Regions from separate parts of the Brevibacillus sp. M2.1A genome, predicted to be linked through region 4. Evidence: riboswitches for the same ligand, from Rfam matches in the RefSeq annotation. Region 4 holds a riboswitch; each other region holds the start of a gene.
What was found. Region 4 has a riboswitch for S-adenosylmethionine ahead of metH (methionine synthase). Riboswitches for the same ligand answer to the same signal wherever they lie in the genome.
Positions count from the first base shown of each region.

Region 1: it holds a riboswitch for S-adenosylmethionine, as region 4 does, so the genes downstream of both, HP567_RS17740 (aminopeptidase P N-terminal domain-containing protein) here and metH (methionine synthase) in region 4, are expected to answer to the same signal.
Region 2: it holds a riboswitch for S-adenosylmethionine, as region 4 does, so the genes downstream of both, HP567_RS00775 (BMP family lipoprotein) here and metH (methionine synthase) in region 4, are expected to answer to the same signal.
Region 3: it holds a riboswitch for S-adenosylmethionine, as region 4 does, so the genes downstream of both, HP567_RS05240 (methionine ABC transporter ATP-binding protein) here and metH (methionine synthase) in region 4, are expected to answer to the same signal.

Region 1 covers NZ_JABSUY020000001.1:3,623,823-3,626,942, forward strand. Annotated here, with positions in the region: gene HP567_RS17730 (MBL fold metallo-hydrolase) at 1-588, shown strand, start outside; gene HP567_RS17735 (sulfite exporter TauE/SafE family protein) at 619-1,407, shown strand; SAM riboswitch class I at 1,459-1,585, shown strand; gene HP567_RS17740 (aminopeptidase P N-terminal domain-containing protein) at 1,735-2,997, shown strand.
Region 2 covers NZ_JABSUY020000001.1:171,516-174,635, reverse strand. Annotated here, with positions in the region: gene HP567_RS00780 (methyl-accepting chemotaxis protein) at 1-1,074, shown strand, start outside; SAM riboswitch class I at 1,227-1,349, shown strand; gene HP567_RS00775 (BMP family lipoprotein) at 1,549-2,577, shown strand; gene HP567_RS00770 (ABC transporter ATP-binding protein) at 2,684-3,120, shown strand, end outside.
Region 3 covers NZ_JABSUY020000001.1:1,059,994-1,063,113, reverse strand. Annotated here, with positions in the region: gene HP567_RS05250 (MetQ/NlpA family ABC transporter substrate-binding protein) at 1-208, opposite strand, end outside; gene HP567_RS05245 (methionine ABC transporter permease) at 269-934, opposite strand; gene HP567_RS05240 (methionine ABC transporter ATP-binding protein) at 935-1,948, opposite strand; SAM riboswitch class I at 2,049-2,165, opposite strand; gene HP567_RS05235 (Ger(x)C family spore germination protein) at 2,273-3,120, opposite strand, start outside.
Region 4 covers NZ_JABSUY020000001.1:2,981,465-2,984,584, forward strand. Annotated here, with positions in the region: gene HP567_RS14705 (YcdB/YcdC domain-containing protein) at 1-1,083, shown strand, start outside; gene HP567_RS14710 (YjcZ family sporulation protein) at 1,149-1,256, opposite strand; SAM riboswitch class I at 1,469-1,570, shown strand; gene metH (methionine synthase) at 1,669-3,120, shown strand, end outside.

The DNA.
Region 1 (3,120 bases), 640 kb from region 4:
GAATCGGTGGAAAACGGACAGCTGATCGATACGCGTCCTTTTCAGAAATTTGCGAAGGGGCATCTGGCGGGAACTCTTCACATTCCTTTTAACAAATCATTTGCCAACTGGGCGGGCTGGATTGTCGATTACAATCGCCCGGTTCACATTCTGGCCAACCCAGATGAGCTGGACGAGATTTTGCAAGCCCTGCATTCCGTAGGGATTGATCATGTCACAGGCTATATCGACTGCGGCAAGTTAATGGAAAGGGAAGCGTCTTCGCTCGAGACAATCGAGGAGGTAACACCGCTGGAGATTGCAGACCGCGTGGAAAAAGGAGAGGTTCACGTAGTAGATGTTCGTAATTTGGCTGAGTGGAAGGAAGGACACATTCCGGATGCACAGCACATCATGCTCGGTACACTCGCCGTGCGGCTGGATGAGATTCTTCGCGAAAAGCCACTTCTCGTACAGTGCCGTTCCGGTGCCCGATCCGCTATTGGCGCCAGCATTCTGAAAGCAAACGGATTCAAAGAAGTGATGAATTTGAGCGGCGGAATATTGAAATGGCAACGAGACGGCTTGGCAGTCGTAGAACTAGGATAAAACGAAGCGAGGAGTTGCAAGGGTGAGCCTATGACTATCGACCTCGTAATCACACTGTTTGTTATCGGTTTCGCGGGATCATTTATCTCTGGTCTCGTCGGGATCGGGGGCTCCATCATCAAGTATCCGATGCTTCTGTACATTCCGCCTGCCCTTGGATTCGTTGCTTACACAGCTCACCAAGTATCCGGAATAAGTGCCGTCCAAGTATTTTTTGCCACCCTGGCTGCTGTTTGGACTCTACGCAAAGATCAGCTTATCCATTACCAGCTCGTTGTGTACATGGGAAGTGCCATTATTGTAGGGAGCTTGCTTGGAGGATATGGAGGAAAATATCTTTCAGCAGATGCCGTCAATATCGTCTACGCCATTCTGGCCACCATTGCTGTAATCTTGATGTTCCTGCCAAAAAAGCGAATGGACGAATGTGAACAGACGACCGAGATGATCTTTCATAAGCCAACAGCTGTATTATCCGCTTTGATTGTCGGAGGTGCCTCTGGAATTGTAGGGGCAGCTGGCGCTTTTATTTTGGTTCCCATCATGTTGATCATCCTTAGGATACCGATAAGAGTTGCGATTGCTTCCTCTCTTGCCATCAACTTCCTTTCTTCCATTGGATCGACCATAGGAAAATGGATGGCAGGGGATATATTGTTTTGGCCATCCGTGATCATGGTATTCGCCAGCATCTTGGCAGCGCCGCTCGGTACAAAGGTCAGCAAACGTTTGGACACCCGGATTCTCCAAACCATTCTAGCCTTGTTGATCCTAGCCACGACAATTAAGATTTGGGCCGACATTCTTGCATTTCCATAAATAATAAAGAAAAATAAAAGAATGTTCTATGAAATTACATTTCATAGAACATTCTTATCGAGAGTGGTGGAGGGACTGGCCCGATGAAACCCGGCAACCTTCGTAATCTACGGTGACAAGGAGCAGTTTGCATAAAGCAACTGCTCTTTGTTGAAACTCGTTTCCCAATTGATGAAAGTATCCTAAAATAAAGAAGAAAGGAGGATACTTTCAAACTGAAATCGGCAGAAAATTATCAGACTATACTGAACTTGAAGCGATCAAGAACGCTTTTCACAATCGATATCAATCCGTGAAGAAACTCACGAACGAAGGGGTATCAAACATATGACAAACACCATACATTCAATAGAATTCATCAAGCGCCGTCAAAAACTCGCGGAAAAAATGCCTGACCACAGCGCACTTGTCCTCTTTTCAGGGGTTGTCAAGACACGCAGCAATGACGATAAATATCTGTTTTCACCAAACCGCAACTTCTATTATCTAACGGGCATTGCGCGCAGCAACCTCATTCTCATGATCACGAAACGCGCTGGTATCGTAAACGAAACGCTATTTCTTCAGCGCCCAAATGAGCTGGAAGCGAAATGGACAGGGGCGGTCTTATCCGATCAAGAGGCGAAGGAGCAATCTGGTATTGAACACTTCGACTATCTCGATGAGTGGCTGGAGTCATTTGGAGTCTTTGTGAGGCGCTGCGAAGGCAAGTCCTCACTCTATCTTGACTTGTATCGCTATCAGTGGAGCGACGAGCTGACCCCTGCAGACAATTTTGCCGAAGACGCGCAGAAGAAATACCGGACCCTTCAAATTCACGATGCGGGCCCATGGCTGAAAGAACTGCGTATGTTGAAGAGTTCGGCCGAAATCGAAGAGATCAGACGTGCGATTACGATCACGGATGAAGCAATCCGGCGCATGTGGTCGTATGCACGTCCTGGAATCATGGAATATGAACTAGAGGCGCACTATGATTTCACGTTGAAGTCGCACGGTGTTCGCGAGCTTCCTTATTTACCCATTATTGCTAGTGGCGTCAATGCTACTATCTTGCACTATGAAGCGAATAATCAGCGTGCGGTAGATGGTGACTTGGTCCTCCTCGACCTCGGTGCAGCATCGAATTACTATGCGGCTGATATTTCGCGAACGTTTCCCGTAAATGGTCGCTTTACTGAACGACAGAAAGCGATCTATCAACTCGTGCTCGAAGCAGAAATCAAGACCATCGAAGCAGTGAAGCCTGGTGTCACACTTTCAGAACTCAATGATGTTACGAAACAGGTCCTGACAGATGGTCTGCTACGTCTCGGTCTCATCCAAGACAGCAGTGAGCTCTCCAAATACTACTATCATTCCGTGTCACATCACCTTGGACTAGATACGCACGATTTCTCAGATTACAATGTTGGCTTGCAGCCTGGTATGGTGATCACGATTGAACCAGGTCTGTACATAGAGGAAGAAGCCATTGGGATTCGGATTGAAGATAATGTGTTGGTAACAGCAGAGGGCTGTGAGATACTCTCGTCACAGATCCCGAAGGAAATCGAGGAAGTGGAAATGTTGATTGGGAAAAAGGAATAGCGAAAGCTTAATGTAACCATAACAAGCTCTGTTATGGTTACTTGCATGTGAACATCTCCTTACAAAAACTAGTAAAACGATAAAGAAATGTCTAATGCATCTTCCAAAAAAAACCATTTGATT
Region 2 (3,120 bases), 2.8 Mb from region 4:
GATTTTTCGGAGCTCAATTTGCTTATGCGTATTGTCACGCTTCTCATGATGATGGGAGCCGTCACGTATCTGTGTCTCGCCGGACAAGCCTCCCTGCAAAAAGCGCACGACGCAAGGCAGGAAGCGGAAGAGAAGGAGCGCCGTTTGGGAGAAATGCTTTTGAACATCCAGCAAATGACCGAGCAGCTGGATCGTACCAGCGATCATGTGCATGAGCATGCGGAAGGTACAAAGCGCAATACAGATGAAATGATGGTAGCCTTCAAGGAAGTCGCCGTCGGTATGGAATCGCAGGCGAATTCTACGGTGAAGATCGAAGAAGAGGTTCAATCTATCGATCAGGAAATCGAGGCGGTCACAACACAGACCAACGCAATGAAAACAGAATCGCAACAAAATAACCGTCGCCTGACAGAAAGTGTTCAGATGATGAACGAGCTGTCCTCGCAGATGGAGCAAATTGTACAGGCAGTCAATGTGGCAGCCTCAACGATTCACCAGCTCAATCGGCAGGCGAATCGCGTAGAGGAAATTGTCGGCGCTATTAATCAGATCGCGACACAAACGAATCTCTTGGCACTGAATGCAGCGATTGAATCGGCGCGTGCAGGCGAGCATGGTCGGGGATTTGCTGTTGTAGCGGATGAGGTACGCAAGCTGGCAGAACAAAGCGCGACAGCTACGCAGGAAATTACCGACATTCTCAAGTCACTCCACCAGGAAAGTGAGAATGCGGTGCAGCATATGAGCAATGGGGAAGTGTCTGTTGCAAAAGGCCAAGAGCTGGCCGTAAAAACAGTGGCCTCCATCGAAGCAGTGCGTGCCGGGATGATGGCTTTCCTGGAAGCTGCTGATCAAGTAAGCTCCAGCATGGACCGGGTAAAAGTGCGTTCCGGCGAAGTTGCCATCGAGATGTCGACCATTACAGCGGTAACCGAGGAATCGGTAGCCAACCTAGAAGAGCTGTTTGCGACAGCAGAAAACCAGCATCAAAAAGTGCGTGAGATTACGGAAGAGCTGGGCGAGTTGAATACGTTGTCGCATCGCCTCCAGCAAACCTTTCACGTAAATTAGAGGCTGTGCTTCTCGCCAAGTTAAACGGTGCTGAAAAGACGACTTTTTAAACTTCGATTTACTTTTAGAAGTGTTTGGAATTGAGAAAAAAGAATTGCATTTTCGAACCGTTCTGCTAGAATGAATTCCATTGTAACTAAATATATTCACCTACCTTATCAAGAGCGGCGGAGGGACTGGCCCGATGATGCCCGGCAACCACTGATCATGTCTATGCATGAACAGAAAGGTGCCAATTCCTGCAAAACCTGTACCATGGTTTTGACAGATGAGGAAGAGAACGGCTACGTACGCAAACTCTTCCTCCGGGAAGAGTTTTTTTGTGTATTTGTAAATGGGGAGGAGGAATAAACGAACGATAAATTAATTTTATAAGATAATATTCGTAAATAGTATTGAAAAAATAGGTAAAAAGCCGTACATTACCTAATAGGATAAAGAAAAACGTAAAGTTCGGATAGGGAGAGATACATCATGAAGAAGTTATTGCTGGCATTAACGACATTCGCAGTATTGGCAACAGGGTGCTCGACTGGAACCAGCGCACCTGCAGATCAGCCAGGAGGACAAGCAGCAGGACAAGAGGGCGCGGCCAAAAAGCGAATTGCCTTGATTTTGCCCGAGAAAATCGGTGTGAATCCGTTCTTCCAACAAATGGATGAAGGGGCGAAGAAAGCCGCACAAGAGCTGGGCGCAGAAGTGAAAACGATCGAATCTACGGACCATGGAGCGATTGAAGAAAATCTGCGTGTAGCTGTTGCAGAAAATTATGATTTGATCATCACTTCTTCCTTTACATCAGAGGATGCATTGAAAAAAGTAGCTACCGAAAATCCTGACCGTAATTTTGCGATTATTGATACCGTAGTAGATTTGCCAAACGTACGCAGTGTTACTTTCCGCGAGCAGGAAGCGGCTTACCTGGTGGGAGCAGCAGCAGGCTTGGCAACGAAAACGAACAAAGTAGGTATGGTTGTCGCTCTTGATATTCCGCAGTTGAAAAAATGGACAGTTGGCTTCGGAGAGGGCTTGAAAGCGACGAATCCAAAAGCAGAGCTGATGGTCAACTATGTAGGAAGCTTCACTGACCCGGCAAAAGCGAAGGAATTGGCTTTGCTCCAAGCTTCCAAAGGCGCTGACTTCATTAACGGTGCAGCAGCAGTAGGCGATCTCGGCGTTTTCGAAGCAGCGAAGGAAAAAGGCTTCTTCACAGCAGGTCAGGACGTTGACCGTACCACGATTGACCCAGAGCATATTGTTCTGTCCCAATTGAAAGGGACTGACGCGGCAGCTTATGAAACCGTGAAGACCTTTGTAGAAGGAACGTTCAAACCAGGTGTTGTGGCGTACGGCTTGAAGGAAAAAGGTGTTGGCGTAACCTATGTCACGCACGAAAGTAAAACGCCGCTGAACGCTTTTATTGGACAAGAAGTCGTGGATAAAGTGAAAGCGATCAGCGATGAGATCGTAGCGGGAACTCGCCAAGTACCAGATAAATTCTAAACACGCACGTCAAAATGCTTGTGCACAGTGATGGATGTGACCGACTACGGCTGTGTAGTCGGTCTTCCATTTTCATAAAAGGACGTACAGAAATGAGGGAGTGGGAATGACCGATCGCTTGGAAATGAGGGCCATGACCAAGAAGTACGGAGATTTTACCGCCAACGACAAGGTGTCGTTCTCACTGGCAGCAGGAGAAGTCCACGCGATTGTCGGGGAAAACGGGGCGGGCAAAACGACACTGATGCGGATGCTGTACGGGATGGAGCAGCCGACGTCGGGAGAGATCGTGTTAAACGGCAAGCCAGTTGTTTTTCGCGGACCAGAGGACGCGATTCGAAATGGAATCGGGATGGTTCACCAGCACTTTATGCTCTTCGGAGAATTCAGTGTGGCTGAAAATATCGTGATCGGATATGAGCCGAGGCAAGCGGGTTTTTTCAAAAGAAAGGATGCGGAGGACAAGGTGCGGGCGCTGAGTGAGCAGTATCGCATTCCGATTCAACCGCAGACCAAGGTAGCGAATTGCTCGATTGGGGAACA
Region 3 (3,120 bases), 1.9 Mb from region 4:
TCACGCCTTGTTCTTTCAGTTTTGGTTGAATAAATTTCAAGATTGCTGCATGTGGAACGGGAGAAGCGCCTACCTTCAATGTTACTTCCTTTTGTCCGCCTTGTGCGCCGCCTTCAGCTGGAGCAGGTGCTGTTTCCGTTTTGCCTCCGCAAGCTGCCAAAGAAAATGCCAATACAGTAGAAAGTACAGATACGACTAGCTTTTTCATGAATGATTTCCCCCTTGCATGTATTTCATCTTATTTTTTGAAAATCTATATGGAAAGATCCTATTTGCGGCTGAATTTCAGAACCAGACGGTCCCCCAGCGATTGTAAGATCTGTACCATCACCAGCAAAATAACAACAGTCACAATCATGACATCGGTTTGGAAACGCTGATAACCGTATCGGATCGCCAAGTCACCCAAACCACCGCCGCCAATTACCCCAGACATTGCCGTGTAGGAGACCAGTGTTACCGTCGTGATCGTAATACCTGCGATCAGACCTGACCTAGACTCTGGCAAAAGGACATTCCAGACGATCTGCCAATTGGAAGCACCCATAGATTGTGCGGCCTCGATCACGCCTTTATCAATCTCACGCAGAGAGGTTTCCACCAAACGTGCGAAAAATGGAGCGGCCCCAAACACGAGCGGCGGAATGGCACCCAGTACACCGAGTGAGGTTCCTACGAGCATTTTCGTCACAGGAATCAGCAAGATCATCAAAATGATAAATGGTACCGAGCGCAATACGTTGACAACGAATGATGCGATCGTATAAAAAGTGCGGTTTTGCAAAAGCTGTCCGCGAGAAGTCAAAAACAGAATGATGCCCAACGGCAAACCAATCAGGACGGTAAACAGGGTGGAAAAGCCAAGCATCGTGAGCGTGTCCATCGTACCTTCGCCGATTTCAGCCCAATCCACATTTTCGAATGTCCAGTCCATTTATATCACCTCTACTTCCAAGCCACGTTGGCGCAGCGTCTCGATGGTCTTTTGATTCTGTGCGACATCGCCTTCCAGCTCGATCACCAACTGACCATACGGCGTATCTTTCATGCGGGAGATTGTTCCCTGCAAAATACTGAACACCGTACCGGTCTCTTGCATCGTTTGGAACAGGATCGGCTGGTACGTTTTTTCTCCGAGGAAGGTGACACGAGCAATCGTGCGGTTCCCCGAGGCTTTTTCGTGCTCGACTGCTTCGCGCAGCTCTGTAGAATCTGCTACTTGTTCCACGAATTCTTGTGTTGTTGGATGCTTCGGACGAAGGAATACATCCAGTACGTTACCCGACTCGACGATCTTTCCTCCATCAATCACGCCGACACGATCACAAATAGAGCGAATGACGTGCATCTCGTGAGTAATCAACACTATGGTCAAGCCCAGCTTGCGGTTGATGTCCAAGAGCAGTCCCAGAATGGAGTTCGTCGTCTGCGGATCGAGAGCCGATGTAGCTTCGTCACAGAGCAGCACTTTTGGATCATTCGCGAGCGCACGGGCGATCCCGACACGCTGCTTCTGTCCGCCAGACAGCTGGGACGGATATTTGTCCTTATGTGCCTCCAAGCCCACCAGCTTCAGCAGTTCGTTTACTTTCTTATCAATCTCTGCCTTTGGACGCTTTGCCAGCTTGAGCGGAAAAGCGACATTTTCGCCGACTGTCGAAGAAGACAGCAAGTTGAAGTGCTGAAAAATCATGCCGATTGAGCGGCGCTTTTCTTGCAGCTTCCCTTCATCCAGCTTTGTCAAATCGACGCCGTCCACAATAACTTCCCCTGAAGTTGGGCGCTCTAGCAAATTGATGCATCGGATCAATGTACTTTTCCCGGCACCCGAATGTCCAATGATCCCGTAAATTTCGCCTTGCTCTATGGAAAGGTCGATCCCCGTTAACGCTGGGATGGTTTTACCTTGAACTTGATAGCTTTTATGCAAATGACGCAGTTGGATCAACGCATCCACCTCCCGACCATAATCTTGATAAAAATATGAAAACCCCTTTTTCATAAACGAAAAAGGGGCTGCAACGCAATGTATACGTTCGCATCCACCCTTCTCATCTACACAAGATCCAAACAATCCTGTAGGAATTGGCACCGCGACGTTCATTCGAAAATGAACCGGCTGCCGGGCTTCATAGGGCCTGTCCCTCCGCCTCTCTTGATAAGAAAGATATCTACGTATATTATGTTCGTTTTTTCTATTTCTTGATGATACAAAACGGATTATATCCTTTTTGAAAATATCACGTCAATAGTAATAGCAGGAAAAAGTTTTTTAATCCATGACGCCGTTGCGTATTATGGTCGACTTTACGTGAAAGTGAAATGTCGCATCTTTGAACATCTTTCTCCATTCGGCCTGCGTCATATTTGCCTTCCCTCTTCTATTTGAACGATACACGATCCCGAACCCAGCTGGATCGACATTGAGGTCCTGCAATTTGTGGACTACTTTCTGCAGTTCTTTTCCGAGCTCTTCTTCCAGTGCATGTTCCATGATTTTCATCAACCTTGCATTCTCTAGCTTCAGCGGGAGGGTTAATTCCAAAATCCGCGCATTTAATCGGATGTAAATATCAAAGATCGGGGGAGATACTTGGGTCAGCTCGATTTTTGAATGGCTGGAAATCGTATCAAAGACAAGCTGCACACGATCATTTTTACTTCCGTGATTCTTGTGCACCTCGCCAAAAATATGAGCAGGGACAGAAGTATCGTAGCTCCCAATCCTGAATTTGCCATGCATGAGCTTGATTAAAAAGGCTTCCTTTGGTGTGATCCACCCTACATAACGCTCCCCTTGAAATAATGCGATACCCTTGATTTGCAGCTCATTTCCCTTTTTTGCAATAAACGGCATGATCGGGTCGATTCCTTTGTCATAATAAGCTCGAAAAAACTCATGCATGGTGGAAGACGGAATTTTTTCCCCTTCAATATTTTGCTCAATCATACGGTATAGATAGATTCCGATATTCCCTGCTTCAGAATAGGGATACGTTAACATATCATATGTTTCGCCTTCGAAAAGGCAAAGATAAACCCTGCTGGAAATAGAGGAATCCCGATACAACGTGTCAACGATACTGCCAAGTCCACGCTTTGCCAATTTTTCACTGTAGA
Region 4 (3,120 bases):
TCTGATGAAATAAGCATCGAAACAACCGACTCTGGCCACCTCGAATATTTCAATAAGGGGCTCGAATCATTTGAGCCGTCGCAGTACCCGGATGTATCGACTGCTGTGTCAGAAGAGGTAGCCATCAAAGAGCTGAGCGAGCATATGAAGCTTCGGTACGTGCAGAATCCGAGAATACAGCCACAATCAAATCAAGGGGATATGTGGCAGCCCATTCTGGAGTACACACCAGCTGTTTCCTTCATGCAAAGAGGACGTGAAGATGGTCAGGAGTGGTATATCGACGCGACCAATGGCAAGATGGTGTATGGAACGGGAGATAACGGGCTTGCTTATGATCAGTTGAATACGAAGGAAGCACATCCGATCGAATCTCCAAAGGAATACGTCAAGGTTCGCTCCAAGGATGAGGCAAAAGCGTTGCTGCAAGCGGAATTCGGCATACAAGTGGATGACTCGACCTATAGAGAGAGTAACCGTGACGGACGCAAGGAATACGTCTGGAATGATAAAAATGACAAGTATATCGGCGTAGAAGTTCTCGCAGAAACAGGCAGTGTCGTCGGGCTGGGGTCACCGCGATCCGATACAGCAGTGACAGTCAAACGCGAGCAAGCGGAAGAGGCTGCACTTGCCTTTCTGCCTAAATACGTTGATCCAGGCATAAAAGAAGTGCAATTGGCGCAAGTCATACAGCCAGACGAAACGAATCCTGTGTCTTCGGGCGAATGGGAATTCAGATATCTCATGAGCAAGGATGGCATTCCAGTACAGGATCGCTGGCCGAAAGCGGCTTATTCAGTAACAGTCGATCCGTCTTCTGGCAAAGTGACAAAGTTCGCAAACTACAGAGAGACGCACGAGTTGGTGGAGCTTCCAGCATCCGACGAGATCGTCTCGAAAGACAAGGCTGTTGAGGCGTATTTACGAGTCATGCCATTAAAGCTGGTCTATTTGAGGAGAGATGTGGATGGGCAAAAATTAGCTCAACCAAAGATGGCGTATGTGCCGTGGAGTGACGAAAAGCTGGCGTTCAAATATATTACTCTGGATGCTGTGACAGGCAAGATCATCACCAAATAACAAGAAAAAAAGGCTATCCCGAAGCCATTCCTGATGGCTTTTGGGATAGCCTTTTTTACACTTATCTAACAGTCGTCACACGAGCACCCGATAATAACCAACAGGATAAACAGCACGAGCACGATTGCGAAGCAGTCACCGAAGAATCCGTTACCGCAGAAAGATGTACTCATCTTTGTTTCCCCTCCTTTCCGTTATACTCCAGTCTATACACGAATGCCGATATTGGACTGGGCGGATGCCCACTTAGGCAAAAATGGGCGGGTAAGAAGAGAAGCTCAGTAAAAAATAGACAATTCACAATTGACGGGGAGACAAAGGGGGTGTTAAGATACTTGCAAACATTCAAGACATTTCGCAAACCAACTAAATGACAAGTGTACGACTCTTATCCAGAGAGGCAGAGGGACTGGCCTGATGAAGCCTCGGCAACCGGTAAAAATCCGGTGCCAATTCCAGCAAAGCTACGTGCTTTGAAAGATAAGAGGATGTCTCAGGCGTTTTCGTATCTGCTGACAAATCCTCTTCTTTCAAAGAAGAGGATTTTTTATTTACCCAGATGCAAGGGAGAAAAGGGGCACGTCAATGAAACCAACTTTTCCAACTTTTCGCGAACAGCTTTCCCGGAAAATTCTGATTCTGGACGGTGCAATGGGCACCATGCTTCAACAGGCGAATCTGACTGCTGATGATTTCGGCGGTGAAGCCTATGATGGCTGTAATGAACTCCTGAACTTGACCAGACCAGATGTGATTCGTTCCATTCACGAGAAATATTTAGAGGCAGGCGCAGACATCGTCGAGACAAATACGTTTGGTGCTGCTTCCATTGTTTTGGCCGAGTACGATGTGCCAGAGAAAGACCTTGAGATCAATATAGCGGCAGCTCGCTTGGCCAGAGAAGCGGTGGATGCCTATTCCACGGAGGAGTGGCCGCGTTTTGTAGCAGGTGCCATGGGACCGACGACCAAAACCCTTTCGTTGACAGGCGGTGTCACCTTCGAAGAACTGATCGAGGCTTATTATCGTCAGGCAAAAGGTCTGATTCTCGGCGGCTCCGATGTTCTTCTTTTAGAAACCTCGCAAGATACGTTGAACGTCAAGGCTGGCGGGATCGGGATTCGCAAAGCTTTTGAAGAGCTTGGACAGGAGCTCCCCGTTATGCTGTCAGGTACGATTGAGCCGATGGGCACGACGCTGGCGGGCCAAAATATCGAGGCGTTTTACGTCTCCTTGGAGCATATAAAGCCTGTTTCTATAGGTCTGAACTGTGCGACAGGACCCGAGTTCATGCGTGATCATCTGCGGACACTATCAGGAATTGCCCAATGTGCGGTCAGCTGTTATCCGAACGCAGGCTTGCCAGATGAGAACGGTCATTATCATGAAACGCCACAGGGACTTGCTTCGAAAATGCGGGCGTTCGCGGAACAGGGCTGGATAAACGTCGCTGGCGGTTGCTGCGGAACAACGCCTGACCATATTCAAGCGATGGCAGAAGCATTGAAAGACTGCAAGCCGCGCAGTGCTGCTGTAGAACCGCTGAGCGCGGTCTCCGGGATCGAGGTCGTTTACGTCGAAGATGACAATCGTCCCTTGCTCGTAGGGGAGAGGACCAATGTCATCGGTTCCAAAAAATTCCGTGATCTGATTGCAGCTGGTCACTATGAAGAAGCGTCTGATATTGCCCGAGCCCAAGTAAAGCGTGGGGCACATGTCATCGATATATGCTTGGCTGACCCCGACCGTGATGAATACGAAGATATGGAAAAATTCCTACAGTTCATCGTGAAAAAAGTAAAAGCACCGCTCATGATCGACTCGACAGATGCCAAGGTCATGGAGTTGGGACTTCGCTATTCGCAAGGGAAGGCCATTCTCAACTCGATTAACCTGGAAGACGGGTTGGATCGATTTGAGGAAGTGGTTCCGCTTATTCACAAGTTCGGTGCCTCCGTTGTCGTCGGAACGATTGAAGAAGCGGGTATGGCTATCACTCGCGAAAAGAAGCTGGAGGTCGCACAACGTTCGTATGAC